3 regions of the Streptomyces sp. NPDC034086 genome follow, and region 2 is predicted to be linked to each of the others. Evidence: riboswitches for the same ligand, from Rfam matches in the RefSeq annotation. Region 2 holds a riboswitch; each other region holds the start of a gene.

Region 1 (9,667 bases), on a different contig from region 2:
ACGGCGTTCGCCGGGAGGGTGAAGCCGACGTCGTTCAGCCCCTGGAAGAGGTCGGCGCTGACCTTGTGGGCGCCGTCCTCGTTGCCGACGACGCAGACGCCGGCGACCTTGCCGTAGGTGAGGGGGCGGCCCTCCTCGTCGCTCTCCCCCAGTTCGGCGTCGAGGCGTTCCAGGACGCGCTGGGCGACGCTCGCGGGATGGCCGAGCCAGATCGGCGTGGAGAGGATCAGGATGTCGGTGCCGAGGATCGTCTCGCGGATCTCGGGCCACGCGTCGCCGTCCCCCATGTCGGTCCGTACCCCGGGGCGGACGTCGTGGTCGACGACGCGGATGGTCTTGCCCGTGACGCCGTGGTCCGCGAGGGCGGCCATGGTCTGTTCCGCCAGCAGGTGCGAGCTCGAGGGGGCGGGGGACGGCGTCAGCGTGCACACCAGCGCGACGGCGCGCAGCGGGGTGGTCTCTTTGGCTTCCATGCCGCGCGCTTACCCAGAACGCCGCGACCGACCCGGCCGGGCGCATACTGGCCCCATGACCGGGGCGACGGCCGCCGTACGGAAGCTGCGGCGGCAAGCCGGCGAGGCGGTGTTCCTGCGCGTCGCCGGACCGGACGGCGCGCGCAACCGCGAGCGGATCCACGGCACCCCCGGGCCCCGGTGGTTCGAGCCGGGGCGGCCGGTGCGCCGGGTGCACGGGGACGCGTCGATGTTCGTCGGCGGTCTGGCGGCCCTGCTGCTCCAGTCCCTGCACCCGCTGGCGATGGCGGCCGTGGCGGCGCACTCGGGGTACCGGGGTGATCCGTGGGGGCGGCTGCAGCGCACCAGCACCTTCCTGGCGGTCACCACCTTCGGTACGAGTGCCGACGCGGCGGCGGCCGTGGAGCACGTCCGGGAGGTGCACGCGCGGATCCGGGGCCGGACGGCCGAGGGGGTGCCGTACCGGGCGGACGACCCGCGGCTGCTGACCTGGGTGCACATCGCCGAGGCGTACTGCTTCCTGAGGGCACACCAGCGGTACGGCCGGCACCCGCTGGACCCCTCGGGCCGGGACGGGTACCTCGCCGACACCGCGCGGGTGGCCCGGGCCCTGGGCGCGGAACGGCCCCCGGAGGACGAGCGGGAGCTGGCGCTGCGGATGGCCGAGTACCGGCCCTCGCTGCGGCCGACGGCGGCCTCCCGGGACACCGCCCGGTTCCTGCTGACCGATCCCCCGCTGCCGGGAGCCGCCCGGGTGCCGTACGCACTGCTGGCGGCGGCGGCCGTGGAGCTGCTGCCGTCCTGGGCGAGGCAGGCCGTCACGTCCGCTCCGGTGCCCGTGGCCGCGCGGGTCCCGGCGCCGGTGGCCCGCGCCGGTGGTCATGCCGTGACGCGCGCGCTGCGCTGGGTGCTGTATCCGCCCCCGCCGTCGGACCCGTCCGGTCCGCAAGGGGTCCGCTGACGGAGCGCGGCTGGGGCGGCGCCCGTTTCCGGCAGCCCCCGCGACAAGACGCGACGTCTCGTATTGACGCACTTCCGCACCTCCGGCACACTGATCACCGAAACAATAAGACGGAACGTCTCGTCTCCAAGGAGGGCCCGTGAAGCAGCGAACGATCCCCGTCAGCGCCGAGGTGCGGCTGTGGGCGCAGGAGCACGGCGATCCCCGGAACCCGGCCCTGCTGCTGGTCATGGGGGCCGGCGCCTCGGGCCTGGGGTGGCCCGACGAACTGGTCGCGGCACTCGCGCGGCAGTACCGCGTCATCCGGTACGACCACCGCGACACCGGGCGCTCCAGCTGGTCCTTCGACGCGCACCCCTACCGCGTCCTCGACCTGGCCGAGGACATCGTCGCCGTCCTCGACGCCCACGGGGTGGACCGTGCCCATGTGGTCGGCATGTCCCTGGGCGGCATGCTGACCCAGCTGCTCATGGCCGACCACCCCGAACGGGTCATCAGCGCCACCCTGATCGGAACCTGCGCGCTGAGCAGCCGCGCCCCCGACGAGGAGCTGCCGGGCATCGACCCGGAGATCCTCGGCATCTGGGCGACCCCCTGGGAGGACCGCGGCCTCGAAGCGGAACTCGACCGCAGGGTCGGGCACTGGCGGGCCCTCAACGGCACCGGCACGCCCTTCGACCCCGAGGAGTTCCGCGCGCTGGAACGCCGGATCATCGCGCACGCGGGCCGGTACGACGCCCCCATGACCCACGGGCGCGCCGACCATGCCGGCATGGACCGCACCGAGCAGCTGGCCCGCAACGAGGTGCCCACGCTGATCACCTCCGCCGACGCGGAACCCGTGTTCCCCCCGGCGCACGCCCGCCACCTCGCCCGGACGATCGCCTGCTCCCGCCTCGTCGAGATGCCCGGCATGGGCCACGCCCTCCCGCGGGCCCGGCTCCCGCGACTGGCCGAAGCGGTCCTCACCCATGCCGCCCGGGCGGACCGGCGGCCGTAGGGGCCGACCGGCCCCCGGGGGCCCGGAGCAGCCGCGCCCCCGCGCCGTTACCGCTCGTCGGCGAGGTCCAGGTCCCCCGCCCGCGACTCCTCCGGAGCGCGTTCCACCGGCGCGGGGCGACGCCACGGCCGCGCGATCGGGTGCGAGACGGGACGCCACCACGGCTCCACCGGCAGCGTCCCGGCGGGCTCGAAGGGCTCGCCGGGACGGGGGAGCGCCACCGGCTGGCCCGCCTCCCCGGCGGCGTCGACCGTCCACTCGCCCGGCTCCGCCCAGGCGTGGAAGGCCAGGTTGAAGGTGCCCCAGTGGATCGGCAGCAGCACGCCGTGCGGCTCGGAGCCCTGCAGGTCGAGGTGGGCCCGGACGCCTTCCTCGGGGGTCATGTGGATGTCCGGCCACCCGCCCGGCAGCGGGGTGTAGTCCGTGTGGTTCTCGGGCCAGTGCTCGGAGTAGGCGCCGATCTGGATCATCGTGGCGTCGAACGGCCCGTGCTCGGCGCCGATCTCCTTGAAGCCGGGGAAGTAGCCGGTGTCACCGCTGTGGAAGATCCGGTGCTCGCCGCTGCTCACGACCCAGGAGGCCCACAGGGTGAACTGCTGGTTGCGCAGCCCCCGTCCGCAGAAGTGCCGGGCGGGGGTGGCGGTCAGGGTGAGCCCGGCGACCTCGGTGGCCTCGTTCCAGTCCAGCTCGCGCATCCGGTCCGGGGAGACGCCCCAGCGCTCGAGGTGCGCGCCGACGCCGAGGGGGACCGCGAAGACCGTGTCCGTGCCGGCGAGGGCCTTGATGGTGGGGAGGTCGAGGTGGTCGTAGTGGTCGTGGGAGATCACGACGACGTCGACGGCGCCCAGCGAGGCCAGGGGCACGGGGACCGGATGGAGCCGCTTGGGCCCGGCGAAGGGGAAGGGCGAGCAGCGCTCGCCCCACACGGGGTCGAAGAGCACGCGGCGGCCGTCGATCTCGGCGAGCACGCTGGAGTGGCCCATCCAGGTCAGGCGCAGCCCGCTCGCCGGCGGCCTGGCCAGGTCGGCGAGGGTGGTCGGGTGCACGGGGATCGGCGCGCCGGGGCTGCGCCGGACCCGCTGCGCCTTGTCGAAGTAGGTCTTCGCGAACTCCGCCATCGACCCGGAGGGCCTGATCCGCGCCCCGACCGGGTTCCGGAAGACGCCGTCGGCGAAGTTCGGCGAGCGGAGGATCCGCTCCAGCCGTGCGCCGGAGGGGTCCGCGCCGAAGGTTTCGGGCCGCAGGGCGCGCAGCCGGGGACGCAGGGGAAGGGAGCCGGTCAAGGCGCCTCCTGGGAAGGTGCAGGCAGGGACGGTCGTACGACTACGACCTTCCCAACGCCCACCGGCCCCGGAGGATTCCGCCGCGCCGGGCCGGGCCGGTGTCGTCACCGTCACCCCGCCCCTCCCCCGCGTCCGCGCTACAGCGGCAGCAGGTCCGGGCGCTTGGCCTCGACGTGGTCGCCGGAGGACTCCCCGCGCAGCCGGCGGCCGATCCACGGCACGAGGTGCTCGCGCGCCCACTGGATGTTGTCGCGGGTCACGTCCACCGAACCGCGCGGCGGGACGGGCGGCCAGGGCTGGTCCGGATCGGTCGGCACCTCGTAGCCGAGGACCTGCGCGGCGCGCAGCGCGACGCGGGTGTGCCCCTCGGGCGAGAGGTGGAGCCGGTCGCCGTCCCAGGCCCGCCGGTCCTGTACGGACTTCAGGGACCAGAGGTCGAGCACGGGGCAGCCGTACCGGTCGGCGATGGCGCGGACGTGCGCGCTGTACGTCGCGACCTTGCCGCGCAGGTGCTTGAGGACCGGCACGCCCCGGGTGTCGAAGCCGGTCGTCACCATCACCAGGCCGACGGAACGCGTGAGGTCGGCCACGGCCGCCTCGAACCGTTCCGCGACGTCGTCCGGGTCGCTGCCGGGGCGGATGATGTCGTTGCCGCCCGCGCAGAAGCTGACGAGGTCCGGAGCGAGTTGCTTGGCCCTGGGGACCTGGTCGGCCACGATCTGGTCGAGGACTTTGCCCCGCACCGCCAGATTCGCGTAGCGGAAGTCGTGCTCGTCGCGCTGGTCGGCCAGGAGCACGGCGAGCCGGTCCGCCCAGCCGAGATAAGAATCCCCGGGTCCCGGGTCCCCCACGCCCTCGGTGAAGCTGTCCCCGATCGCCGCGTACGAGCCGATGGTCTTCAGTGTCGTCTTCGTCGCTGCCACGGGAAGACATCCTTCACCTTGGCAACCAACCTACGCCAACGTAATGAGGGGTTGACGGGCCGTGATCTATACCACGCGGGGGATAAGGAATAAGTACACGCGGGGCCGGGACCCCCCTCGGGTCCCGGCCCCGCGCGCGTCACCGTGCCGACGGCGGGTGCCGTCAGATGCTCACGCCCTTGGAGCGGAGGTAGGCGAGCGGGTCGATGTCGGCGCCGTAGGAGGGACCCGTCCGGATCTCGAAGTGGAGGTGCGGGCCGGTCACGTTGCCGGTCGCGCCGGAGAGGCCGACGGTCTGGCCGCCGGTGACGCTCTGGCCCACCGAGACGGACAGCGAGGAGAGGTGGGCGTACTGGGAGTACTTGCCGTCGGCGTGCCGGATGACGACCTCGTTGCCGTACGCGCCGCCCCAGCCTGCGGAAACGACGGTTCCGGCGCCGACGGCCCGCACGGTGGTACCGGTGCGCGCGATGAAGTCGACGCCCGTGTGGTAACCGGAGGACCACATGGCTCCGCTCGCCCGGTACTGCGTGGAGACGCCACCGGTGACGGGGGCGGTGAACCCGGAGGCGCCGGCGGGCGCGGGGGCCTTCTCGCTCTTGGCCGCGGCGCCCGAGCCCGTGGCGGCCGTACCGCCGGAGGCGCGGGTGGCCTTGCCGCCGGAGCCCTTGGCCGCGCCCTGCGCGGTGCCCTTCGGGGACGTGCTCCCGCCGGTCTTGCCCTCGGAGGCGGCCGGAGCGCCGCTCGAGGATCCCTCGGCCGGGGCCGCAGGGGCCTTCGGGGCGGGGGCGGGGGCGGCGCCCCGGCCCCCGCCGATGGTGAGCTTCAGGCCCGGGTGGATGAGGGAGGGGTCGGCGCCGACGGCCTCGCGGTTGTCGGCGTACAGGCGCTCCCAGCCGCCGTCCAGCCGGCGCTCGGCGGCGATCTTGGAGAGGTAGTCGCCCGGCACGACCGTGTAGACGGTGGGCGCGGCGGCGGGGGCCTGCGCCGGGAGGGCTTCGGGGACCCGCGCGCTCTGCGCGGGGGCGGCCTCGGCCGGGGCGGCACCCGGGGCGGCGTGGGCGCCGGCGGCACCCATCAGCGGGAGCGCGAGGGCCGCTCCGCCGGTTCCGGCGGCGGCGAGACCGCGGGATATCGAACGGGACTTCGGACGTCGGTGCTTACCCTTTGCGGGCATGGCGGATTCCTCTCCGGCGCCTGCGAGGTGAGCTGTCGGGTTCGGACTGGAGATGTCCGGCCGTACGTGCGGAGCACGGGTTCGGCTTCACCCCTAGCTGTGCCGGAAACGCCCCGGAACAGCGGCCTACCTGGTTCCCCCGCTCCTGCCGCGCGCGATGGTCGGGTGCGGTTCCCGGGCGGCGGCAGGATTAGGCGGTCCACCCGGATCGATCGCGAAGGTAATCGAGCGGGGCGCCGGGCAACAAGCCGTGAATTACCTGACGGAATCACAGAGACGAAGGATCAATGGAATTCCGGTCACCCTGTGTCCATTCCGCACCATCAACATCCCCCTCCACAAGGCAATTCGGTTTCCGCGATCAGGCACGCACGGTCACCGTATGATCTGGCTCACGGGGCCCCGCCCGATCTCGCCTCCACAAACGGCAAGTTGCTCCCAACCGGATCAATTCGGACACCACAGGACCACGCGGAGGAGTACACGTGACCCAGCAGATACCCCACCCCCTTCCGGCCGGACACCAGCCCGGCGCGGAGCTGGCCGGAGTGCGCAACTTCCGTGACGTGGGCGGATTGCCGACCACCGACGGACGGAGGGTCAGGGTGGGACGACTGTTCCGAAGCGGACATCTGGCGCATGCCACCGAAACCGACGCAGAGTTCCTCGGATCGCTGGGTCTGCACACCGTCTTCGACTTCCGCAACGCGGCCGACCAGGCCCTGGAGGGCCCGGACGTCGAACTGCCCGGCGTGCGCAATGTGAACATCCCGCTCACTGACCCCGCCGACGGCCGCGCATTCTGGAAGATGGTCCGCGACGGCGAACTGGACCAGCTCCGCGGACTCCTGGGCGGGGGCGGGGCGGCCGCCCGCATGAGGGAGTCGTACCGCACGATCATCCACACCCGCACCGCCGAACAGAGCCGCGTCGTGCACGCCCTCGCGCTGGACAGCGTCCCGGCGCTCATGCACTGCGCCGCCGGCAAGGACCGGGCGGGGCTGTCGGTCGCGGTGACGCTGCTCGCCCTGGGCGTGGAGCGGGAGGCGATCGTGGCGGACTACCTGGAGTCCAGCGCCCCGCACAACCGCTACCGGGTGCGCCGGGGCAGCGACGCGCCCGAAGCCCGCTCCCCCGAGGTGATGGAACTGCTGGCGCCGCTCTTCGACGCCCGCGCGGAGTACCTGCTCGAGGCCTTCACGGCCATCGACGAACGCTGGGGCGGCGTGGACCGCTACCTCGCCGAGGGGCTCGCGCTGGCCCCCGAGACCCTGGAGCGGCTGCGGGACCGGCTCCTGGACTGAGCGCGGGGCCGGACGGCGGCCAAGAGGCCGGGCGGCGGCCGGAGGGGCCATGGACGGACCCCTCCGGCCGGCGGCTCAGCGGTTGCCGACCGCCTGCTTCATCAGGGTCCTGCCGAAGTCCCACATGAGCCCGCCCCCGCCGTGCGCCTCGTCCATGACCTCCTCGAAGGCACCGACGAACCTCTCCACGTCCGCCTCGTCCACGATGAGCGGCGGGATGAGCTTGATGACCTCCAGGTGGTCCCCGGAGACCTGGGTGAGGATCCGGTGCCTGCGCAGCAGCGGCACCACGACCATCTGGGCGAACAGCCCCTTGCGGGCCGCCTGGAGCACCGCCCAGCGGCTGCGCAGGCCGAGGGAGGAGGGCCTGCCGAACTCGATGCCGATCATCAGCCCGCGCCCGCGCACCTCGTGCAGCAGCTCGTACCGGTCCACGAGCGCCGCGAGGCGTCCGCGCAGCAGGTCGCCCATGGCCCGGGCGTTGGCCACCACCTCCTCGTCCTCCATGACCGACAGCACCGCGAGCCCGGCCGCCATCGCCTGGGCGTTGGAGCCGAAGCTGGCCGAGTGCACCAGCACCCGGTCCATGGACGAGTACACCTTCTGGAAGATCCAGTCCTTGCCCAGGGTCGCGCCGACGGGCACGTAGCCGCCGGAGAGGGCCTTGGCCACGCACACCAGGTCCGGTTCCACCCCGGGCTCGTGCTGGTACGCGTAGAAGTCCCCGGTCCGTCCGAGGCCGGTCTGCACCTCGTCGGCGATGAGCAGCGCCTTGTGCCGGTGCAGCAGTTCCTGTGCGGCGAGCAGGAAGCCGGGCGGGGCCGCGTGCACCCCCTTGCCCTGGACCGGTTCCACCACGAAGGCGGCCACGTCGCCGCGCGCGAGTTCCCGTTCGAGCGCCGCCAGGTCCCCGAGCGCGATCTTCGTGTCGGGCAGCAGCGGGGCGAATCCGTCGCGGAAGCCCGCTTCGCCGTTGACCGACAGCGAGCCCGTGGTCAGCCCGTGGAAGGCGTGGTCGCAGTAGAGGATCCTGGGCCGTCCGGTGGCGTACCGGGCGAACTTCAGGGCGGTCTCCACCGCCTCCGTGCCGCTGTTGCCGAAGAAGACGCGGTCGAGGTGCGGGCTGTACGAGAGCAGCTTCTCGGCCAGCAGCCCGGGCAGCGGCTGGCAGTCGAAGCGGGTCAGGTCGGCGAGCTGGGCGTCCAGGACGTCGTGCAGGGCCTGGCGGACCACCGGATGGTGACGGCCGAGGCCCATCACCCCGAACCCGGCGAGCATGTCGAGGTAGTCGTTGCCCTCGGCGTCCCAGAAGTGGGCTCCCTCGGCCCGCTCGTAGACCTTGTCGAAGCCGATGGTGTGCAGCATGCGGGGCAGCTGGTGGTTGAGGTGGCGGGCGTGCAGCTCGTAGCGCTCCCCGCCGCGCTCGGCGAGCAGCGCGGCGAGGTCGAAGCCCGGGCGCCCGTCCTGTCCGGGGGTCATGCCGACGGTTCCCTGTTTCCGCCCACCGTCTCGCGGGCGGCGCGCAGGGACTCCTTCAGGGATCCCATGGTGGCGAGGACGGCGGTGGGCTCGTAGCCGCAGTGCGCCATGCAGTTCGCGCAGCGGGGGTCCTTGCCGCGGCCGTACTTGCTCCAGTCGGTGTCCTCGATCAGCTCCCGGTACGTGGGCACGTAGCCGTCGCTCATCAGGTAGCAGGGGCGCTGCCAGCCGAAGAGCGAGTAATTGGGAATGGCCCAGGCGGTGCAGGGGAAATCCGCCTTGCCTTCGAGGAAGTCGAGGAAGAGCGGGGAGTGGTTGAGCCGCCAGCGGCGCCGGTTGCCGCCGGCGAAGGCCTTCCTGAAGAGTTCCCGGGTCTGTTCGACGCCCAGGAAGTGCTCCTGGTCGGGTGCCTTCTCGTAGGCGTAGGCGGGCGAGATCATCATCTCGTCGACCTGGAGGTCGTCATTGAGGAAGTTCAGGACCTCGATGATCGTCTGCGGGGTGTCGGTGTTGAAGAAGGTGGAGTTGGTCGTCACGCGGAATCCGCGGCGCTTCGCCTCCTTGATGGCCGCGACCGCCTCGTCGAAGACGCCTTCCTTGGCCACGGATTCGTCATGGCGTTCGCGCAGGCCGTCGATGTGGACGGCGAAGGCGAAATAGGGGGAGGGGGTGAACTTCTCGATCTTCTTCCGGAGCAGGACGGCATTGGTGCAGAGGAACACGTATTTCCGGCGTGCCACCAGCTGGCGCACGATCTCGTCGATCTGCGGGTGCATCAGGGGCTCGCCGCCCGCGATGGAGACCATGGGCGCGCCGGATTCCAGGACGGCGCCGACCGCCTGGGCGACGGGCATGCGCTGCTTGAGCACCCCGGCCGGGTGCTGGATCTTCCCGCAGCCCTCACAGGCGAGGTTGCAGGCGTAGAGCGGCTCCAGCTCGACGATCAGTGGGAACTTCTCGCGCTTGCGGAGCTTCTGTTCGAGAAGATAGGTCCCGACCCTGATGGACTGTCGCAAGGGCATGGCCATCTGGATTCACCTCCTGGGAAGCAGCAACGAACGGTGCCA
Region 2 (9,667 bases):
AAGAGCCGGTCGCGCTGGCGCTCCATGTCCTCGGAGGAGGCCGGGAAGAGTTCGCGGAGCCCGGGGTTGTGCCAGAAGAGGTGGGAGTAGAAGTACTTGACCGCGTGTTCGGCCCGTCTCTCCACCACCGCGAAACTGCTTTTCAAGATCCTCACGTCCACAGGACCGACAGTAGGAACGCCGCCGAACCCGGCGTCAAGTGATCTCCGATCTGCGGACAGCCGCGACGAAGCGGCCATATGGGATGACCGGTGGCGGGCCGGGATACGGTCGACGGGTGCACGATCAGACCCCCGCCGCCCCGTCCGACCCGTCCCGCCCCCAGGGCCCGACGCTCTTCGACTGGGAGTTCGCGACCGACCCCTACCCCGCCTACGCCTGGCTGCGCGAGCACTCCCCGGTGCACCGCACCAGGCTGCCCAGCGGGGTGGAGGCCTGGCTGGTGACCCGGTACGCGGACGCCCGCCAGGCCCTCGCCGACCAGCGGCTGAGCAAGAACCCGGCGCACCACGCGGAGCCGGCGCACGCCAAGGGCAAGACCGGGATCCCGGGGGAGCGCAAGGCGGAGCTGATGACGCACCTGCTGAACATCGACCCGCCGGACCACACCCGGCTGCGGCGGCTGGTGTCGAAAGCGTTCACCCCGCGCCGCGTGGCCGAGTTCACCCCGCGCGTGCAGGAGCTGACCGACCACCTCATCGACCGGATCGTGGAGAGGGCGCGGACCGAGGGGAAGGGCGAGGCGGACCTCATCCACGAGTTCGCCTTCCCCCTCCCCATCTACGCCATCTGCGAGATGCTCGGCGTACCGCGCGAGGACCAGGACGACTTCCGGGACTGGGCCGGGATGATGATCCGGCACGGGGGCGGACCGCGCGGCGGGGTGGCCCGCTCGGTGAAGCGGATGCGCACCTACCTCGGGGAACTCATCCACCGCAAGCGGGACGATCTGGGCAATGACCTCATCTCCGACCTGATCCGGGCGAGTGACCACGGAGACCACCTCACGGAGGCCGAGGCCACGGCGATGGCCTTCATCCTGCTCTTCGCCGGCTTCGAGACGACCGTGAACCTCATCGGCAACGGCATCCACTCCCTCTTCATGAACCCGGACCAGCGCGAACGCCTGCAGGCCTCCCTCGCGGCCGGGGAGAGCGCGCTGCTGGAGACCGGCGTCGAGGAACTGCTGCGCTACGACGGCCCCGTGGAGCTCGCCACCTGGCGGTTCGCCACCCGGCCGCTGACCCTCGGCGGCCGGGACATCGCGGCCGGGGACCCCGTACTGGTGGTCCTCGCGGCGGCCGACCGCGATCCGGAGCGGTTCGCCGACCCGGACACCCTCGACCTCTCCCGGAGTGACAATCAGCACCTCGGATACGGCCACGGGATCCACTACTGCCTCGGTGCCCCGCTCGCCCGTCTCGAAGGCCAGACGGCGCTCGGGACTTTGCTGAAGCGTCTGCCGGATCTGGAACTTGCCGTTCCCCCCACGGACCTGCGCTGGCGCGGCGGGCTCATCATGCGCGGCCTGCGCACCCTCCCGGTCCGCTTCACAGTCCCGAACGCCTGAGGGCGCGAGCGAAGCGGAACTGACCGCTCGTCAGTCCGCTCCCGAACTTGTGACATCCGTTCGAAGGCGGCTAGGTTCTGCCGTTACCCCGCCGTTATACGAAAGGTGCAGTCTCATGCTTCCCGGGAACGGCCGCCACAGACGCCCCCGCCAGGTACCCGCGATCGTCGTCACCGCAGGAGTCACCGGCTCCGCGCTGGCCATGCCGCTGCTCGCCGCCACCGGCGCGAGCGCGGCCGACACCGCCACGTGGGACAAGGTCGCCGACTGCGAGAGCGGCGGCACCTGGAGCGCGAACTCCGGCAGCGGCGCCTACGGCGGGCTGCAGTTCACGCTGGAGCAGTGGAAGAACGCGGGCGGACTCGCGTACGCCGAGCGCCCGGACCTCGCCAGCCGCTCCCAGCAGATAGCGGTCGCCGAACGGGTGCTGGCCTCCCAGGGCCCCCAGGCGTGGCCGCTGTGCTCCGCCTCGGCCGGGCTGACCCAGCAGGGGCCGAAGCCCGAGGTGGACCCGGGCGACAACAAGAACCCCGGACCCGTCGCGCCCACCCCGACCCGGCCGGACGAATCGGTGCCGGTCACCGGCAAGGGCAAGCCCTCCACGGACTTCGGGGCCCCCACCCCGGCGCCGAACGCCCCGTCCACCGGCCCGAGCGTGCTGCCGGACTACCCGCTCGGCCCCTCCAGCGGACTGCCCGTCATGCCCGAGCCGGACTTCACCGGGCAGCCCACCACGCCCCCGGTCTCCCCGACCGCCCCGGGCACCCCCGTCGCCCCGGTCTCCCCGACGGCGCCCGGCACCCCCGCCTCCCCGACCGGCCCGACGGCCCCGGCCGTCCCGGGCCTCACGCCGACCGCCCCGGCCGTCCCGGGCGCCCCGTCCGGCACGCCGTCGGCCGCCCCGGCCGCCGAGACGGGCGACGGCGGGGGCAAGCACCGCGGCCCGGCCGCCGTCGAGCTGCCGGCGGCGCCTGGCACGGCGTCAGCCGCCGCCGGCGACCCCACGTACACCGTGAAGCCGGGCGACAGCCTCGCGGCCATCGCGGACGCCAAGGGGCTCAAGGGGGGCTGGAACGAGCTCTACAAGGCCAACGAGCAGGTCATCGGCGGGGACGCGGACCTCATCAAGCCGGGCCAGAACCTGGATCTAACCAAGGAATAGGGGCAGTTCGGGCATCCAATAAGACTTGAATGTCCGTTATCGGCAAATGAGACATGCATCTCTTCCGGTCAACTGGCGTGTCTCGTTCCGGAACTTCCGTAAACCCCGCTCCGACCTGCGCAAACGCGCCTTTGAGGAACGCAAGTAGGCCGGTTTCTCCCCAAAATCACACGTTGAACATCGGGGAGAGACCTGTCTACCTTCTGAATCGCTCGCCACCGCGGGCTCCTTCGACCGCATCGCCGAATCCTGCCGGCGGACGGAGGGAACAGTCGTCGCGCAAGCGCCGAAGGCAGGAGCGGGGGAACCAAGGTAGGCGCCGGGAGAGGCCGTTGGGATACGGCCGCGTACCGGCTAGGGGTGAAGACACGCGCCGCGCCGCGTGACCGGGCAACTCATCCGCCCGAACCCGACAGCTCACCTCGAAGGCGTCGGTGAGGAGAAATCCATGCTGCTTTCCGGCAAGGGCAAGCACCGCCGCGGCTCCAAGGCCGTCCGCATCGTCACGCTCGCCGGTGTCGCCGGTGTCGCCGTCGCGGCCCCGCTGATGGCCGCGGGCACCGCCAGCGCCGCCACCGCGTCCGAGTGGGACAAGGTCGCCGCCTGCGAGTCCGGCGGCAACTGGTCCATCAACACCGGCAACGGCTACTACGGCGGCCTGCAGTTCTCGGCCTCCACCTGGGCGGCGTACGGCGGCAAGGCCTACGCCTCGCAGGCCAACCAGGCCAGCAAGGCCCAGCAGATAGCCATCGCCGAGAAGGTCCTCAAGGGCCAGGGCAAGGGCGCCTGGCCGCACTGCGGCGTCGGCCTGTCCAACTCCGCGTACAACGGCGGCGGCACGGCCACCCCGGCCAAGCCGAAGCCCGCCACCAAGCCCGCTCCGGCCAAGCCGGCCCCGGCCAAGCCCGCCCCGGCGAAGCCGTCCACGCCGAAGGCCGACACCGAGACCAAGGGCTCCGGCTCCGGCTCGGGCAACTGGACCCCGTCCAAGCCGTCGACCCCGAAGACCGAGGCCCCGAAGACGGGCAACGGCTCCTACGTGGTCAAGGAGGGCGACACCCTCGGCACCATCGCCGACGCCCACAAGATCAAGGGCGGCTGGGAGAAGCTCTTCGAGCTCAACAAGGACACCGTCTCCGACGCCGACCTGATCTTCCCGGGCCAGAAGCTGAAGCTCGCCTGAACGTCCGCGTAACTCCCGCGGCACCCCACGGCATCCCCACCGCCCGGCGCGTACCCCTACGCGCCGGGCGGCGGCATGTCGTGCGCCGGTACCCGCATACCGGAACCGGACCTCCGGCTTCCGAGCCCCGGACGACCGCGGAACGCGCGGGAGCGAGGGCCCTATGTCCCGGAAGGCGCGCATTCGGCACCTTTTTCGTCCCAGGACCCGGGCGGTCGGGCAGCCCACCGCCCCGAGCCGGTTAGGCTCTAGTCGGCAGGGCCGTCCCACGGCCCCCGCGCCACCGCACACCCAGCGTCACATCCCAGAAGGAGATGCTCGTGCCGTCCATCGACGTCGTCGTAGCCCGGGAAATCCTGGACTCCCGAGGCAACCCCACGGTCGAGGTCGAGGTGGGCCTCGACGACGGCAGCACCGGCCGTGCTGCCGTTCCGTCCGGCGCCTCCACCGGTGCCTTCGAGGCCATCGAGCTCCGTGACGGTGACCCCAACCGTTACATGGGCAAGGGCGTGGAGAAGGCCGTCCTCGCCGTCATCGAGCAGATCGGCCCGGAGCTCGTCGGCTACGACGCCACCGAGCAGCGCCTGATCGACCAGGCCATGTTCGACCTCGACGCCACCGACAACAAGGGCTCGCTCGGCGCCAACGCCATCCTCGGCGTCTCCCTGGCCGTCGCGCACGCCGCGTCCGAGGCCTCGGACCTGCCGCTGTTCCGCTACCTCGGCGGCCCGAACGCGCACCTGCTGCCCGTTCCGATGATGAACATCCTCAACGGTGGGTCGCACGCCGACTCCAACGTCGACATCCAGGAGTTCATGATCGCCCCGATCGGCGCGGAGTCCTTCTCCGAGGCGCTGCGCTGGGGTGCCGAGGTCTACCACACCCTCAAGAAGGTCCTGCACACCAAGGGCCTGTCCACCGGCCTGGGCGACGAGGGCGGCTTCGCCCCGAACCTGGAGTCCAACCGCGCCGCGCTCGACCTCATCATCGAGGCCGTCAAGCAGGCCGGTTACACCCCGGGCAAGGACATCGCGCTCGCGCTCGACGTCGCCGCGTCCGAGTTCTACAAGGACGGCAAGTACGAGTTCGAGGGCCAGTCCCGCTCGGCCGCCGAGATGACCGACTACTACGCCGAGCTCGTCGACGCGTACCCGCTCGTCTCCATCGAGGACCCGCTGTTCGAGGACGACTGGGCCGGCTGGAAGACCATCACCGACCGCCTGGGCTCCAAGGTCCAGATCGTCGGCGACGACCTCTTCGTCACCAACCCGGAGCGCCTCGCCCGCGGCATCGAGGAGGGCTCCGCCAACGCCCTGCTCGTGAAGGTGAACCAGATCGGTTCCCTGACCGAGACCCTCGACGCCGTCGAGATGGCCCAGCGCAACGGCTTCAAGTGCATGATGTCGCACCGCTCCGGCGAGACCGAGGACGTCACCATCGCCGACCTCGCCGTCGCCGTGAACTGCGGTCAGATCAAGACCGGCGCCCCGGCCCGCTCGGACCGCGTCGCCAAGTACAACCAGCTGCTGCGCATCGAGGAGATCCTCGACGACGCCGCCGTGTACGCCGGCCGCAGCGCCTTCCCGCGCTTCAAGGGCTGACACGCCTTCAGGGCGCGGCCCCTCGGGACACCCCCTGGGGCTGAGCCTCCGTACGTCCCCGCACTCGGTCCCGTACCGTGGGCGGGGACGTATTGCGTAGTGCGCGCACAGGGGAGGCGGGGCCATGACCGGGAACCGGGACCGGTTCTCCACCTTCTCGACGGCGACCCGGCTCAGGCAGCTCGGCGAACGGACCGCGGCCCACGTCTACCGCTCGCAGTCCCGCCGGCACATCCGCCGCAGCCGGCTCACCGGCCGGGCGGCGCTGCTGGTGCTCGTCCTCTGTACGCTGGTCGTCGCCCTCGCGTATCCGATGCGCCAGTACGTCTCCCAGCGCTCGGAGATCACGGACCAGCAGCGGGCCGCCGACACCGCGCGCAAGCGCCTCGAACAGCTCCGCGACGAGAAGGCCCGCTGGCAGGACCCCGCCTACGCGGAGCAGCAGGCGCGCAAGCACCTGCACTTCCTGCGCCCGGGGGAGATCGGCTACATCATGAGCGACCCCGGAGCCGCGGCCCCGGAGCACCGCCGCGGCGGTCAGGACGGTTCCGACCGGCCCTGGTACTCCAACGTCTGGGACGGCGTCGACAAGGCCGACCGTCCCGGCGAATGACCCACCCATCACGTACGACCGAACGAAGAGACTTCCTCCAGGCATGCAGACGCCCCCGCCCCAGACCGACCGGACCGAGCCGACCGACGCGGACATCGAGGCGTTCGAGCAGCAGCTCGGCCGCCCGCCGCGCGGGCTCCGCGCCATCGCGCACCGCTGCCCCTGCGGCCAGCCGGACGTCGTCGAGACCGCACCCCGGCTGCCCGACGGCACCCCCTTCCCCACCCTGTACTACCTGACGTGCCCGCGCGCGGCCTCCGCGATCGGCACGCTGGAGGCCAACGGCGTGATGAAGGAGATGCAGGCCCGGCTCGCCGAGGACCCCGAGCTCGCCGCCGCGTACCAGAAGGCGCACGAGGACTACATCCGGCGCCGGGACGCCATCGAGGTGCTCCAGGGCTTCCCGAGCGCCGGCGGCATGCCGGACCGGGTCAAGTGCCTGCACGTGCTGGTGGGCCACTCGCTGGCCGCCGGTCCCGGGGTGAACCCGTTCGGCGACGAGGCGCTGGCCATGCTGCCGGAGTGGTGGGCGAAGGGCGCGTGCGTCACGCCGTGCGGGGAGAAGAGCGCGGAGGGGGCCGAGTGACCCGGGTCGCGGCCATCGACTGCGGCACGAACTCCATCCGCCTCCTCGTCGCCGACTGCGCGGTCTCCGGCGGCGCCCCCGGTGAAGGGGCCGTCAGGGAGCTGGTCGAGCTCGACCGCCGGATGACCGTCGTCCGGCTCGGCCAGGGCGTGGACGAGACCGGCCGGCTGGCCCCGGAGGCGCTGGAGCGCACCTTCGCGGCCTGCCGCGAGTACGCCGCCGTGATCAAGGAGTTCGGCGCCGAGCGGGTCCGCTTCGTCGCCACCTCCGCGTCGCGCGACGCGGAGAACCGGGACGAGTTCGTCCGGGGGGTCGTGGACATCCTCGGGGTCGAGCCCGAGGTGATCTCCGGCGACCAGGAGGCGGAGCTCTCCTTCACCGGCGCGACCGGGGAACTCGTCGCCCACGAGCACCTGGAGCGGCCGTTCCTGGTGGTGGACATCGGCGGCGGCTCGACCGAGTTCGTCGTCGGCGAGGAGCACGTGCGCGCCGCCCGGTCGGTGGACGTGGGCTGCGTACGGATGACCGAGCGCCACCTGGTGGTGGACGGCCGGGTCACCGACCCGCCGACGCCGGCGCAGATCACCGCGATGCGGGCCGACATCGAGGCGGCCCTGGACCTGGCCGCCGAGACGGTCCCGCTGGCCGAGGCCCGCACCCTGGTGGGCCTGGCGGGCTCGGTGACCACGGTCGCGGCGATCGCCCTGGGCCTGACCGCGTACGACTGGTCGGCCATCCACCACGCCCGGATCTCCTACGAGCAGGTCCGCGAGATCAGCGGCCGCATGCTGACCGCCACGCACGCGGAGCGCGCCGCCATCCCCGTGATGCACCCGGGCCGGGTCGACGTGATCGGCGCGGGCGCCCTGGTGCTGCTCGCGATCATGGAGCGGATCGGAGCCGCCGAGGTCGTGGTCTCCGAGCACGACATCCTCGACGGCATCGCCCTCAGGGCCGCCGAAGAGGCCGGGGCTGACGAGCGGCGGCCCTGACCTGCTGCCCGGCCGGACGGCGGTGCTCCGGCGGACCCGCCGGAGCACCGCCGCCGCGTTCTGCGTCCAGCGGGGCGGTACACGCCGCGACGGCCGCCGGCCCCGACGCACCGGGCGGTGCGCTCCTCCCGCTGAACATCGTGTTCCGCCCGATGGGTGGCTGGTGGGCAGGGGGAGGGGGCCCGGTGCGGCGGCAGTGCGGGGGCGGTGAGGGGCCCCCGGAGCGGCCGAAAGTGCCTCTGCGGGAACGAGGTTCGTGAAGTTCTTCACAAGGAAAAAGGCTCCGCCGGGTCAACAACAGGGCCCTTCGGGACCTTCTTGGGGGTCGCAGGGCCGTTTCAGCACCTGTTTGTGCGATGCGCGGCCGCAACGGGTTTCGTATCAGAGGTAAGGACGAAACCCAGTGGTCCAGTCCGGTTGAAGCCTTGGAGGCCAGTTCAGGACGGGTGAACAACGACTCCCGCCACCTGTTGGTTCCCGTTGCGCCCCATGACCTGGGTCACGCGGGCCGCGCAGTGTAACAGAGGCCCCGGGACACCTTGTGAAGGGGCTCACGAGCGTCACTCCTTGGGGTGCTGGATACTCGTTCCATGAGCACCACGGAGCGTCCCAGGATCCTCGTAGTAGGAGGTGGGTACGTAGGCCTGTACGCGGCCAAGCGCATCATGAAGAAGATGCGCTACGGCGAGGCGACCGTCACGGTCGTCGACCCGCGGTCGTACATGACCTACCAGCCCTTCCTCCCCGAAGTGGCCGCAGGCAACATCTCGCCTCGGCACGTCGTCGTCCCGCTGCGACGCGTGCTGCCCAAGGCTGAGGTTCTCACCGGCCGGGTCACCACCATCGACCAGGACCGCAAGGTCGCCGTCGTCACGCCGCTGGTCGGCGAGGCGTACGAGCTGCCCTTCGACTACCTGGTGATCGCGCTCGGCGCCGTCTCCCGCACCTTCCCAATCCCCGGCCTCGCCGAACAGGGCATCGGCATGAAGGGCGTCGAGGAGGGCATCGGCCTGCGCAACCACGTCCTCGAGCAGCTCGACAAGGCCGAGTCCACGACGGACGAGAACGTCCGCCGCAAGGCCCTCACCTTCGTCTTCGTCGGCGGCGGCTTCGCCGGCGCCGAGACGATCGGCGAGGTCGAGGACATGGCCCGCGACGCCGTGAAGTACTACTCCACGATCAAGCGCGAGGACATGCGCTTCATCCTGGTCGACGCGGCCGACAAGATCCTTCCCGAGGTCGGGCCGAAGCTCGGCACCTGGGGCAAGGAACACCTCGAGTCCCGCGGCATCGAGATCTACCTCAACACCTCCATGGACTCCTGCGTGGACGGCCACGTGGTGCTGAAGAACGGCCTCGAGGTCGACTCCAACACCATCGTGTGGACCGCCGGCGTCAAGCCGAACCCGGCGCTGGCCCGCTACGGCCTGCCGCTGGGCCCGCGCGGCCACGTGGACACCGCCCCGACCCTCCAGGTCCAGGGCACGGACTACATCTGGGCCGCCGGCGACAACGCCCAGGTCCCGGACGTCGCCGCCCGCAAGGCCGGCGTCGAGAACGCCTGGTGCCCGCCGAACGCCCAGCACGCGCTGCGCCAGGCCAAGGTCCTCGGCGACAACGTGGTCTCCGGCATGCGGGGCTTCCCGCAGAAGGAGTACGCGCACTCCAACAAGGGTGCGGTGGCGGGCCTCGGCCTCCACAAGGGCGTCGCGATGATCGTCATGGGCAAGATGAAGATCAAGCTCAAGGGCCGGCTCGCCTGGTACATGCACCGTGGCTACCACGGCATGGCCATGCCGACCTGGAACCGCAAGATCCGCGTCTTCGCCGACTGGACCCTCGGCATGTTCCTCAAGCGCGAGGTCGTCTCCCTCGGAGCGCTGGAGACCCCGCGCGAGGAGTTCTACGAGGCCGCCAAGCCGGCGCCGGCCCCGGCCGCCGCCGCTGCCCCGGCCGAGAA
Region 3 (9,667 bases), on a different contig from region 2:
CTTGTAGAGCTGCTCCAGCACCGCCTCCGGGTGGAAGCCGTTCTTGATCTCGATGACCAGGCGCAGGCCGTGCGAGCGGTCGGTGAGGTCCTTGACGTCCGCGATGCCCTGGAGCTTCTTCGAGCCCACCAGGTCCTTGATCTTCGCGATGACCTTCTCGGGGCCCACCGTGAAGGGCAGTTCGGTGACGACCAGGCCCTTGCGGCGCGCCGTCACGTTCTCCACGGACACCGTCGCGCGGATCTTGAACGTGCCGCGGCCGTTCTCGTACGCGTCCTTGATCCCGGAGAGCCCCACGATCCGGCCGCCCGTCGGCAGGTCCGGCCCCGGCACGAAGCGCATGAGCGCCTCCAGGTCCGCCTGCGGGTGGCGGATCAGGTGGCGGGCGGCCGCGATGACCTCGCCCAGATTGTGCGGGGGCATGTTCGTGGCCATGCCGACCGCGATCCCGGACGCGCCGTTGACCAGCAGGTTCGGGTAGGCGGCGGGCAGCGCGACGGGCTCGCGCTCCTGACCGTCGTAGTTGGCGGTGAAGTCGACCGTGTCCTCGTCGATCGACTCCGTCATCAGCGACGTGGCGTCGGCCATCCGGCACTCGGTGTAACGCATCGCGGCCGGCGGGTCGTCGTTGCCGAGCGAGCCGAAGTTGCCGTGGCCGTCGACCAGCGGCAGCCGCATCGAGAAGGGCTGGGCCATGCGCACGAGGGCGTCGTAGATCGACGCGTCGCCGTGCGGGTGCAGCTTGCCCATGACCTCGCCGACGACGCGGGCGCACTTCACGTACCCGCGGTCGGGCCGCAGGCCCATCTCGTTCATCTGGTAGACGATGCGCCGGTGCACCGGCTTCATCCCGTCCCGGGCGTCCGGCAGGGCGCGGGAGTAGATCACGGAGTAGGCGTACTCAAGGAAGGAGCCCTGCATCTCATCGACGACGTCGATGTCGAGGATCCTCTCCTCGAAGTCCTCCGGCGGCGGGGTCTTCGTGCTGCGGCGGGCCATCGCTGCGCGGCTCCTTAACCAAGGTTCGGGTGTACTGGGTGGATCTGGCGGGGTTGACGCGGACCATTGTGGCCCGACGCACCGACAACGCGGACTCCGACCCCGGGGGTCCCCCTTACGGAGTCGGGGGAGTGACCCGGGAACTTCTCCGGCCGTCGGTGCGCTTGCATACAGTGGCAGGTCTGACAGAAATCTCTGCATCGCGATCGAAGGGACCACATGCCCATGGGTCACACGGCCACAGCTCAGGCCGGCTCCGGCGGCCTGACAGCGACCGAGCACCGGCTGGCCAACGGCCTGCGCGTGGTGCTGTCCGAGGACCACCTCACTCCGGTCGCCGCCGTCTGCCTCTGGTACGACGTCGGCTCGCGCCATGAAGTCAAGGGGCGGACCGGTCTGGCTCACCTCTTCGAGCACCTGATGTTCCAGGGTTCGGCGAGCGTACCGGGCAACGGCCACTTCGAGCTCGTCCAGGGCGCCGGCGGCTCCCTCAACGGCACCACCAGCTTCGAGCGCACCAATTACTTCGAGACCATGCCGGCGCACCAGCTGGAACTCGCCCTGTGGCTGGAGGCGGACCGCATGGGCTCGCTGCTGGCCGCCCTGGACGAGGAGTCCATGGAGAACCAGCGCGACGTCGTCAAGAACGAGCGCCGCCAGCGCTACGACAACGTTCCGTACGGCACCGCGTTCGAGAAGCTGACCGCCCTCGCCTACCCGGAGGGCCACCCGTACCACCACACCCCGATCGGCTCGATGGCCGACCTGGACGCCGCCTCCCTGGAGGACGCGCGCAACTTCTTCCGTACGTACTACGCGCCCAACAACGCCGTGCTGTCGGTCGTGGGCGACATCGACCCCGAGCGGACGCTCGCCTGGATCGAGAAGTACTTCGGCACCATCCCGGCGCACGACGGCAAGCAGCCGCCGCGCGACGGCACGCTCCCCGAGATCATGGGCGGGCAGCTGCGCGAGGAGATCGTCGAGGAGGTCCCGGCGCGCGCGCTGATGGCCGCCTACCGCCTGCCGCACGACGGCACCCGCGAGTGCGACGCCGCCGACGTGGCCCTGACCGTGCTGGGCGGCGGCGAGTCCTCCCGCCTGCACAACCGCCTGGTGCGCCGCGACCAGACGGCCGTCGCGGCCGGCTTCGGCATGCTGCGGCTGGCCGGCGCGCCCTCGCTGGGCTGGCTGGACGTCAAGACCTCCAGCGGCGTCGAGGTGCCCGCCATCGAGGCGGCCGTGGACGAGGAGCTCGCGCGGTTCGCCGCCGAGGGCCCGACGGCCGAGGAGATGGAGCGGGCGCAGGCGCAGCTGGAGCGCGAGTGGCTGGACCGGCTGAGCACCGTGGCCGGACGGGCCGACGAACTGTGCCGCTTCGCGGTGCTGTTCGGCGACCCGCAGCTGGCCCTGACCGCCGTCCAGCGGGTGCTGGACGTCACCGCCGAGGAGGTGCAGGCCGTGGCCGCGGCCCGGCTGCGCCCCGACAACCGCGCGGTACTGGTCTACGAGCCGCTGGCCGGCGCCGAGGCCCACGAGACCGAGCAGCACGACGAGAACGAGGGGGCGGAGCAGTGAGCGACACCGCAGCCGTCACGATGACCTTCCACCCGCGGCCGCAGGCCGGCGAGGCGAAGCCGTGGGCCTTCCCGGCCCCCGAGCGCTCCACGCTCCCCAACGGCCTCACCCTGCTGCGCTGCCACCGCCCCGGCCAGCAGGTGGTGGCGGTCGAGGTCAACCTCGCCGCCCCGCTGGACGCCGAGCCCGAGAACCTCGACGGGGTGGCCACCATCATGGCCCGCGCCCTGTCGGAAGGCACCGACAAGCACTCCGCCGAGGAGTTCGCCGCCGAGCTGGAGCGCTGCGGCGCCACGCTCGACGCGCACGCCGACCACCCCGGCGTGCGCGTCTCACTGGAGGTCCCGGCCTCCCGGCTGCCCAAGGCGCTCGCGCTGCTCGCCGAGGCCCTGAGCGCGCCCGCCTTCGCCGACGCCGAGGTCGACCGCCTGGTGCGCAACCGGCTCGACGAGATCCCGCACGAGCTGGCCAACCCGCAGCGCCGCGCCGCCAAGGAGCTCTCCAAGGAGCTGTTCCCCGCGACGCTGCGCATGTCCCGCCCGCGCCAGGGCACCGAGGAGACGGTCGCGCGGATCGACGCCGGGGCCGTACGCGCCTTCTACGAGGCACACGTACGCCCCTCCACCACCACCGCGGTGGTGGTCGGCGACCTGAGCGGCATCGACCTGGACGCCCTGCTGGCGGACACCCTGGGCACGTGGACGGGTGACACGGCCGCGCCCCGCCCCGTCCCGCCGGTGACGGCCGACGACCGGGGCCGCGTGGTCATCGTGGACCGGCCGGGCGCCGTCCAGACGCAGTTGCTGATCGGCCGGATCGGCCCGGACCGGCACGACATCGTCTGGGCGCCGCAGGTGCTCGGCACCTACTGCCTCGGCGGCACCCTCACCTCCCGCCTGGACAAGGTGCTGCGCGAGGAGAAGGGCTACACGTACGGCGTGCGGGCCTTCGGGCAGGTGCTGCGTTCGACCGCCGACGGCAAGGGCGCCTCGATGCTCGCCATCAGCGGTTCGGTGGACACGCCCAACACCGGTCCCGCGCTGGAGGACCTGTGGAAGGTGCTGCGCACCCTCGCGGAGGGCGGACTGACCGACGCCGAGCGGGACGTGGCGGTGCAGAACCTGGTGGGCGTGGCCCCGCTGAAGTTCGAGACGGCCGCCTCGGTCGCCGGCACGCTCGCCGACCAGGTGGAGCAGGAGCTGCCGGACGACTACCAGGCGCGGCTGTACGCGCGGCTGGCCGAAACCGGTACGGCGGAGGCCACTTCGGCCGTGGTGAGCGCCTTCCCGGTGGACCGTCTGGTCACCATCCTGGTGGGCGACGCCGCGCAGATCGAGGAGCCCGTGCTGGCCCTCGGGATCGGCGAGGTCACCGTCGTTCCCAACTGAGCGGCGCACGGCCTGAGACGGGCCGCGACCGGCCCCGTTTCCAGGGGGCTTCGGCGGAACATCCGCCGAAGCCCCCTTTGTCCGTTTGGTGGAGTGGCTGCGTGTATGCGGTGTGGCGTACGCAACAAAAGCGCTCGTGTGTTTGGCGATTGACTGATGATCCGCCTAGCGTCGGCGGTGCTGTTCGTCAGTTCGTACCCGCCGCAACCGCGGCACCGGACAGCGATCGCCGAGTCCCCGTCAGGCGCGAGCCTGGGGAGCCGGGGACCCACATGCGTCCCTGGGGTGAATCGGACCCCCTCGCAAGAGGAGGCCCGTAGGAGACCTTCCTGCTCCGAACCCGTCAGCTAACCCGGTAGGCGAGAGGGAAGGAAAGGATCACCCCCTTCATGGCGTTTGGCAGTCGTGCCGCCGGCTCCGGCAAGCACCGTGGTTCCAGCCGTCTGAGCCGCAAGACCGCCGGCTACGCCGGCATCGCCGCCCTCGCCACCACGGGCGTCGTCGGCACCCTGGCCGCTCCGGCCTTCGCGGCGGACAACAGCGGTGCTCCGTCCATGGAGGACACCGGTCAGAACTCGATCGTCGTCGCCGACGGTCTGCAGGACGACATCGAGGTCCAGGCCGAGTCCCAGCAGCGCGCCGCCGAGGCCGTCGCCGCGCAGGCGCAGGCCGAGGCCGAGGCGAAGCAGCGGGCCGCCGAGGCCAAGCGTGCCGCCGAGGCCAAGGAGAAGGCCGAGCGCGAGGCCGCCGAGAAGGCCGCCCGGGAAGAGGCCCGCAAGCGCCTCAACACCTTCGTCTCCCCGATCGAAGGCTCGTACGTCAGCACCCAGTACGGCGCCGGCGGCGGCATGTGGTCCTCCGGCAGCCACACGGGCATCGACTTCCACGCGGACTCCGGCACCTCCGTGCGCGCGGTGGGCGCGGGCACCGTCGTCGAGGCCGGCTGGGGCGGCGCCTACGGCAACAACGTCGTGATCCGCCACAACGACGGCACGTACACGCAGTACGGCCACCTGAACTCGCTGAGCGTCTCCGCCGGCGAAACGGTCACCCCGGGCCAGCAGATCGGCCTGTCGGGCTCCACGGGCAACTCCAGCGGCCCGCACCTGCACTTCGAGGCCCGCACCGGCGCCACGTACGGCACGGACATCAACCCGCTGGCCTACCTGCGCAGCCACGGCGTGGGCATCTGACCCGCAGCGCTTCACCGAAGAAGGCCCCGGCTCACCGAGCCGGGGCCTTCTTCGTCGTTCCCTTATTCCGCCGCCGCCGCCGCTGCCGTCGCCGGCCGGGCATCGATCGTTTCGGATTTCCGGGCCCGCTCGGAAATCACCGCGTGGTGCAATAGAGTCGCAGCACGGCCACGATAAACCGAACCGAAACCCAGCGGAGGTCCGGCCTTGCGTATTCCGGCGCACGCGGTGTGCACAGCGATTCGCGACGACATCGTCTCCGGATTCTTCGGGCCGGGCGGCCGGCTCACCGAGGAGGTGCTCGCCCGCCGCTACGGGGTGTCGCGCGTCCCGGTCCGCGAGGCGCTGCGGACCCTGGAGTCCGAGGGCTTCGTCACCACCCGGCGGCACGCCGGGGCCTGCGTGGCCGAACCGACCGAGCAGGAGGCCGCCGACCTGCTGGAGCTGCGGACGCTGCTGGAACCGCTCGCCGCCTCCCGGGCCGCCCGGCGGCGCACCGACGGCCACCTGAAGGTGCTGCGCGGGCTGGTCAGGCTGGGCCGGGAGCGGGCCGGCCGGGGCCGGGGGGAGGACCTGCGCGCCCTGGGGAGCTGGTTCCACGAGACGCTGGCCCAGGCCTCGGGCAGCCCGGGGCTGATCGCCCTGCTGACGCAGACCCGGCACAAGATCGCCTGGCTGTACGTGGTGGAGGCCCCCGCGCAGCCCGTGGAGTGCTGGGCGGAGCACGGCGCGATCGTGGACGCGGTCGCGCGCGGGGACGCGGAGCGGGCCGGCGCCCTGACCGCGCTGCACGCGCAGAGGACGGCCGAGGCGTACCGGCCGAGGGTGAGGAATCCGCAACCTGCCGTCAACACGGCGAGCGCTCCGCATTAACACTTCCCGTATACAACGGAGGGATATCCGGGCGGTCCGTGCGATGCGGGATTTCCCCGGATTTCCCTTTCGGTATTGGTGCGCCGCGCTCCGGTTCCCTCGCGTCGAATTCGGAATTGCCCGGAGGTACGGAAAAGGCCCCGCCGTCATGCCGGCCGCCGCCGCGTCGACGTGGCCGGGGGCGCGGGAAAACGCGGAAGCCGCGTTCCCCGGCGTGGTGGGCGGGGACCGCGGCTTCCGGCTTACCGGACCCAAGGGGTCAGACGGTCTCGGGGAGCTCCTCGAGGCCCTCGGCGACCAGCTTCGCGAGGCGGTCGAGCGCGACGTCGGCGCCCTCGGCGTCGGAAGCAAGGACGATCTCCTCGCCGCCCTGGGCGCCCAGGCCCAGGACCGCCAGCATCGACGCGGCGTTGACGGGGTCGCCGCCCGCCTTCGCGATGGTCACCGGGACGCCGGAGGCGGTCGTCGCCCGGACGAAGATCGAGGCGGGACGAGCGTGCAGGCCCTCGGCCCAACCGACGTTGACGCGGCGCTCTGCCATGGTGATGCCCTTCAGGTTCTTGCGGTTGTCTAGACCAGTCTCTCACGCCGTCCGGAATGCTCGGGGCCGCCCTTCGGCGCGGATCCACCGCCGTTCGACCCTCCCCAGCTTGCACTGGTTCGCCCCGGTCCGCCGTATTCGCCGCGCCCTCGCCGGACGGCCCGTCCACCGCACCCGTACACCGGCCCGGGCCGCCCCTTAAGGTGACCCCATGACCACCGCGTCGGACCCCTCGTACCCGGCCCACTGGGAAGCGGACGTCGTGCTGCGCGACGGCGGCACGGCCCGGATCCGCCCCATCACCACCGAGGACGCGGGCCGCCTGGTCAGCTTCTACGAGCAGGTCTCGGACGAGTCGAAGTACTACCGCTTCTTCGCCCCCTACCCCCGCCTCTCGGACCGCGACGTCCGCCGCTTCACGCACCACGACTACGTGGACCGCGTCGGACTGGCCGCGACCATCGGCGGCGAGTTCATCGGCACCGTCCGCTTCGACCGCATCGGCCCCGACGGACGGCCCGCCTCCGCCCCCGCGGACGAGGCCGAGGTCGCCTTCCTCGTCCAGGACGCCCACCAGGGCCGCGGGGTCGCCTCCGCCCTCCTGGAGCACATCGGCGCGGTGGCCCGAGAGCGGGGCATCCGCAGGTTCGCGGCCGAGGTGCTCCCCGCCAACACCAAGATGATCAAGGTGTTCACGGACGTCGGCTACCAGCAGAAGCGCAGCTTCGAGGACGGCTCCGTCCACCTCACGCTCGACCTCGAACCCACCGCCGAGTCCCTCGCCGTCCAGCGCGCCCGCGAACAGCGCGCCGAGGCCCGCTCCGTGCAGCGCCTCCTCGCCCCCGGCTCCGTCGCGGTGATCGGAGTCAGCCGCTCCGGCGCGGGCGTGGGCGCCACCACCCTGCGCAACCTGCGCGACGGCGGCTTCCGCGGACACCTCTACGCCGTCAACGAGGCCCGCGCCCCCGGTATGGAGGGCGACCTCCTGGAAGGCGTACGCGCCTACCGCGGCCTCGCCGACATCGGAGCCCCCGTCGACCTCGCCGTGATCGCCGTCCCCGCCGCACGCGTCCCCGACGCCGTCGCCGCCTGCGGGGAGCACGGGGTGCAGGGGCTGGTGGTCCTGTCCGCCGGATACGGCGAGAGCGGCCCGGCCGGGCTCGCCCGCCAGCGGGAACTGGTGCGGCAGGTCCGTTCGTACGGGATGCGCCTCATCGGGCCCAACGCCTTCGGCGTGATCAACACCGCTCCGGAGGTGGAGCTGAACGCCTCGCTCGCCCCGGTCCCCGCCGGCGCGCGCGGCAGGATCGGCCTGTTCACCCAGTCCGGAGCCATCGGCATCGCCCTGCTGTCGGCCCTGCTGCGGCGCGGAGAGGGACTGTCGTCCTTCGTGTCGGCCGGGAACCGGGCCGACGTCTCCGGCAACGACATCCTCCAGTACTGGTACGAGGACGAGGCCACCGACGTGGCCCTCATGTACCTGGAGACCCTCGGCAACCCCCGCAAGTTCACCCGCCTCGCCCGCCGCACGGCCGCCGCCAAGCCGGTGGTCGTCGCCCGGGGCGGCCGCCACACCCCCGCCGGACACGTCGTCCCCGGCACCCGGCTCCCGGAGGCCACCGTCTCCGAGCTGCTCCGCCAGGCCGGCGTCATCCGCGTCGACACCATCACCGAGCTGGTCGACGTCGGTCTGCTGCTGGCCGGCCAGCCGCTCCCGGCCGGGCCCAGGGTGGCGATCCTCGGCAACTCCGAGTCCCTCGGCGTGCTCACCTACGACGCCTGCCTGACCGAGGGGCTGCGCCCGCTGCCCCCGCTCGACCTCACCACCGCCGCCGGTCCCGCCGACTTCCGTGCGGCACTGTGCGCCGCCCTCGCCTCCGGCGACTGCGACGCCGTCGTCGTCACCGCCATCCCGTCCGTGAGCGACCGCGAGCTGGCCGACGACCTCGCGCGGGCGCTGCGGCAGGCCGTCGCCGAGGTACCGGGCAAACCCGTGGCCGTCGTGCACGTGGAACTCGGCGACCTCGTCGAAGCCCTGTCCGCCACCGGTGACACGCCCCCCGCCGAGCCCCCGGCGGCGCCCCTCCCGCCCGCCGGGTCCCCGCCCGGCGGGCCCGCGGCCGGCTCGCCCGCGGCCGACGCCGCCGGACCCGGAGCCGACGAGCCCGGCCTCGAGGGAGCCGGCCGCATCCCCGCCTACCCCGCCGCCGAGCGCGCCGTGAAGGCCGTCGCCGAAGCCGTGCGGTACGCCCGCTGGCGCCGGGACAACGCCGACCCGGGGCAGGTCCCCGAGTACGAGGACATCGACGAGGCCGGAGCCGCCGCCCGGCTCGCGACCCTGCTGGCCGGCGTCGAGGAGGGGACCGCGCTGACCCTGGGCGAGGACGACGCGCGCGAGCTGCTCGGCCGCTACGGCATCCGCGTCCTGCCCACCCTCCCCGCCCCCAGCCCCGACGCCGCCGTCCGCGCGGCCCGGGTCCTCGGTTACCCGGTCGCCCTCAAGACCACCGCCCCGCACCTGCGCCACCGCGCCGACCTGGGCGGCGTACGCCTCGACCTCACCACCGAGGCCGAGCTCAGGCGCTCGTACGAGGAGCTCACCGACGCCCTCGGCAAGCCCGCCGAGCTCCAGCCCGTGGTGCAGACGATGGCTCCGCGCGGGGTGGACACCGTCGTCCGCGCCACCGTCGACCCCGCCGCCGGAGCCGTCCTGTCCTTCGGGCTCGCCGGAGTCGCCTCCGAGCTGCTCGGCGACACCGGGCACGGCCTGATCCCCGCCACCGACCGGGCCGCCGCCGCCCTGATCCGCTCCATCCGCACCGCGCCGCTGCTCTTCGGCTGGCGCGGCAGCGACCCCGTCGACACCCCCGCCCTGGAGGAGCTGCTGCTGCGGCTGTCCCGGCTGGTGGACGACCACCCCGAGGTGACCGGGGTGTCGCTGGAGCCGGTCGTCGTCGCCACCGAGGGGCTCTCCGTGCTCAGCGCCACCGTCCGCGTGGCCCACCCGCCCGCGCGGACCGACCTCGGGCCCCGCACCCTGCCGAGCTACTGAGCGCACGGCAGGCAGGGGCAGCCCGTACGGGCCTTAGGATGGA

Evidence for each region. Region 2 has a riboswitch for cyclic di-AMP ahead of ACZ514_RS22690 (transglycosylase family protein). Riboswitches for the same ligand answer to the same signal wherever they lie in the genome.
Region 1: another riboswitch for cyclic di-AMP. It lies ahead of ACZ514_RS01355 (LysM peptidoglycan-binding domain-containing M23 family metallopeptidase); the one in region 2 lies ahead of ACZ514_RS22690 (transglycosylase family protein).
Region 3: another riboswitch for cyclic di-AMP. It lies ahead of ACZ514_RS14185 (M23 family metallopeptidase); the one in region 2 lies ahead of ACZ514_RS22690 (transglycosylase family protein).

What each region holds. Positions count from the first base shown of each region.
Region 1 is NZ_JBVISM010000001.1:287,839-297,505, reverse strand. Features, by position in the region: gene ACZ514_RS01380 (flavodoxin family protein) at 1-473, opposite strand, end outside; gene ACZ514_RS01375 (oxygenase MpaB family protein) at 529-1,434, shown strand; gene ACZ514_RS01370 (alpha/beta fold hydrolase) at 1,574-2,434, shown strand; gene ACZ514_RS01365 (MBL fold metallo-hydrolase) at 2,482-3,717, opposite strand; gene ACZ514_RS01360 (SGNH/GDSL hydrolase family protein) at 3,855-4,640, opposite strand; gene ACZ514_RS01355 (LysM peptidoglycan-binding domain-containing M23 family metallopeptidase) at 4,804-5,817, opposite strand; cyclic di-AMP (ydaO/yuaA leader) riboswitch at 5,822-5,984, opposite strand; gene ACZ514_RS01350 (tyrosine-protein phosphatase) at 6,303-7,121, shown strand; gene ACZ514_RS01345 (aspartate aminotransferase family protein) at 7,197-8,600, opposite strand; gene hpnH (adenosyl-hopene transferase HpnH) at 8,597-9,628, opposite strand; gene ACZ514_RS01335 (phosphorylase family protein) at 9,635-9,667, opposite strand, start outside.
Region 2 is NZ_JBVISM010000010.1:163,179-172,845, forward strand. Features, by position in the region: gene ACZ514_RS22675 (globin domain-containing protein) at 1-155, opposite strand, end outside; gene ACZ514_RS22680 (cytochrome P450 family protein) at 278-1,570, shown strand; gene ACZ514_RS22685 (LysM peptidoglycan-binding domain-containing protein) at 1,686-2,732, shown strand; cyclic di-AMP (ydaO/yuaA leader) riboswitch at 3,007-3,178, shown strand; gene ACZ514_RS22690 (transglycosylase family protein) at 3,181-3,915, shown strand; gene eno (phosphopyruvate hydratase) at 4,230-5,516, shown strand; gene ACZ514_RS22700 (FtsB family cell division protein) at 5,641-6,129, shown strand; gene ACZ514_RS22705 (DUF501 domain-containing protein) at 6,173-6,715, shown strand; gene ACZ514_RS22710 (Ppx/GppA phosphatase family protein) at 6,712-7,707, shown strand; gene ACZ514_RS22715 (NAD(P)/FAD-dependent oxidoreductase) at 8,298-9,667, shown strand, end outside.
Region 3 is NZ_JBVISM010000004.1:317,984-327,650, reverse strand. Features, by position in the region: gene ACZ514_RS14200 (DNA gyrase/topoisomerase IV subunit A) at 1-999, opposite strand, end outside; gene ACZ514_RS14195 (M16 family metallopeptidase) at 1,225-2,577, shown strand; gene ACZ514_RS14190 (M16 family metallopeptidase) at 2,598-3,965, shown strand; cyclic di-AMP (ydaO/yuaA leader) riboswitch at 4,183-4,342, shown strand; gene ACZ514_RS14185 (M23 family metallopeptidase) at 4,355-5,158, shown strand; gene ACZ514_RS14180 (GntR family transcriptional regulator) at 5,366-6,031, shown strand; gene ACZ514_RS14175 (HPr family phosphocarrier protein) at 6,291-6,572, opposite strand; gene ACZ514_RS14170 (bifunctional acetate--CoA ligase family protein/GNAT family N-acetyltransferase) at 6,784-9,624, shown strand.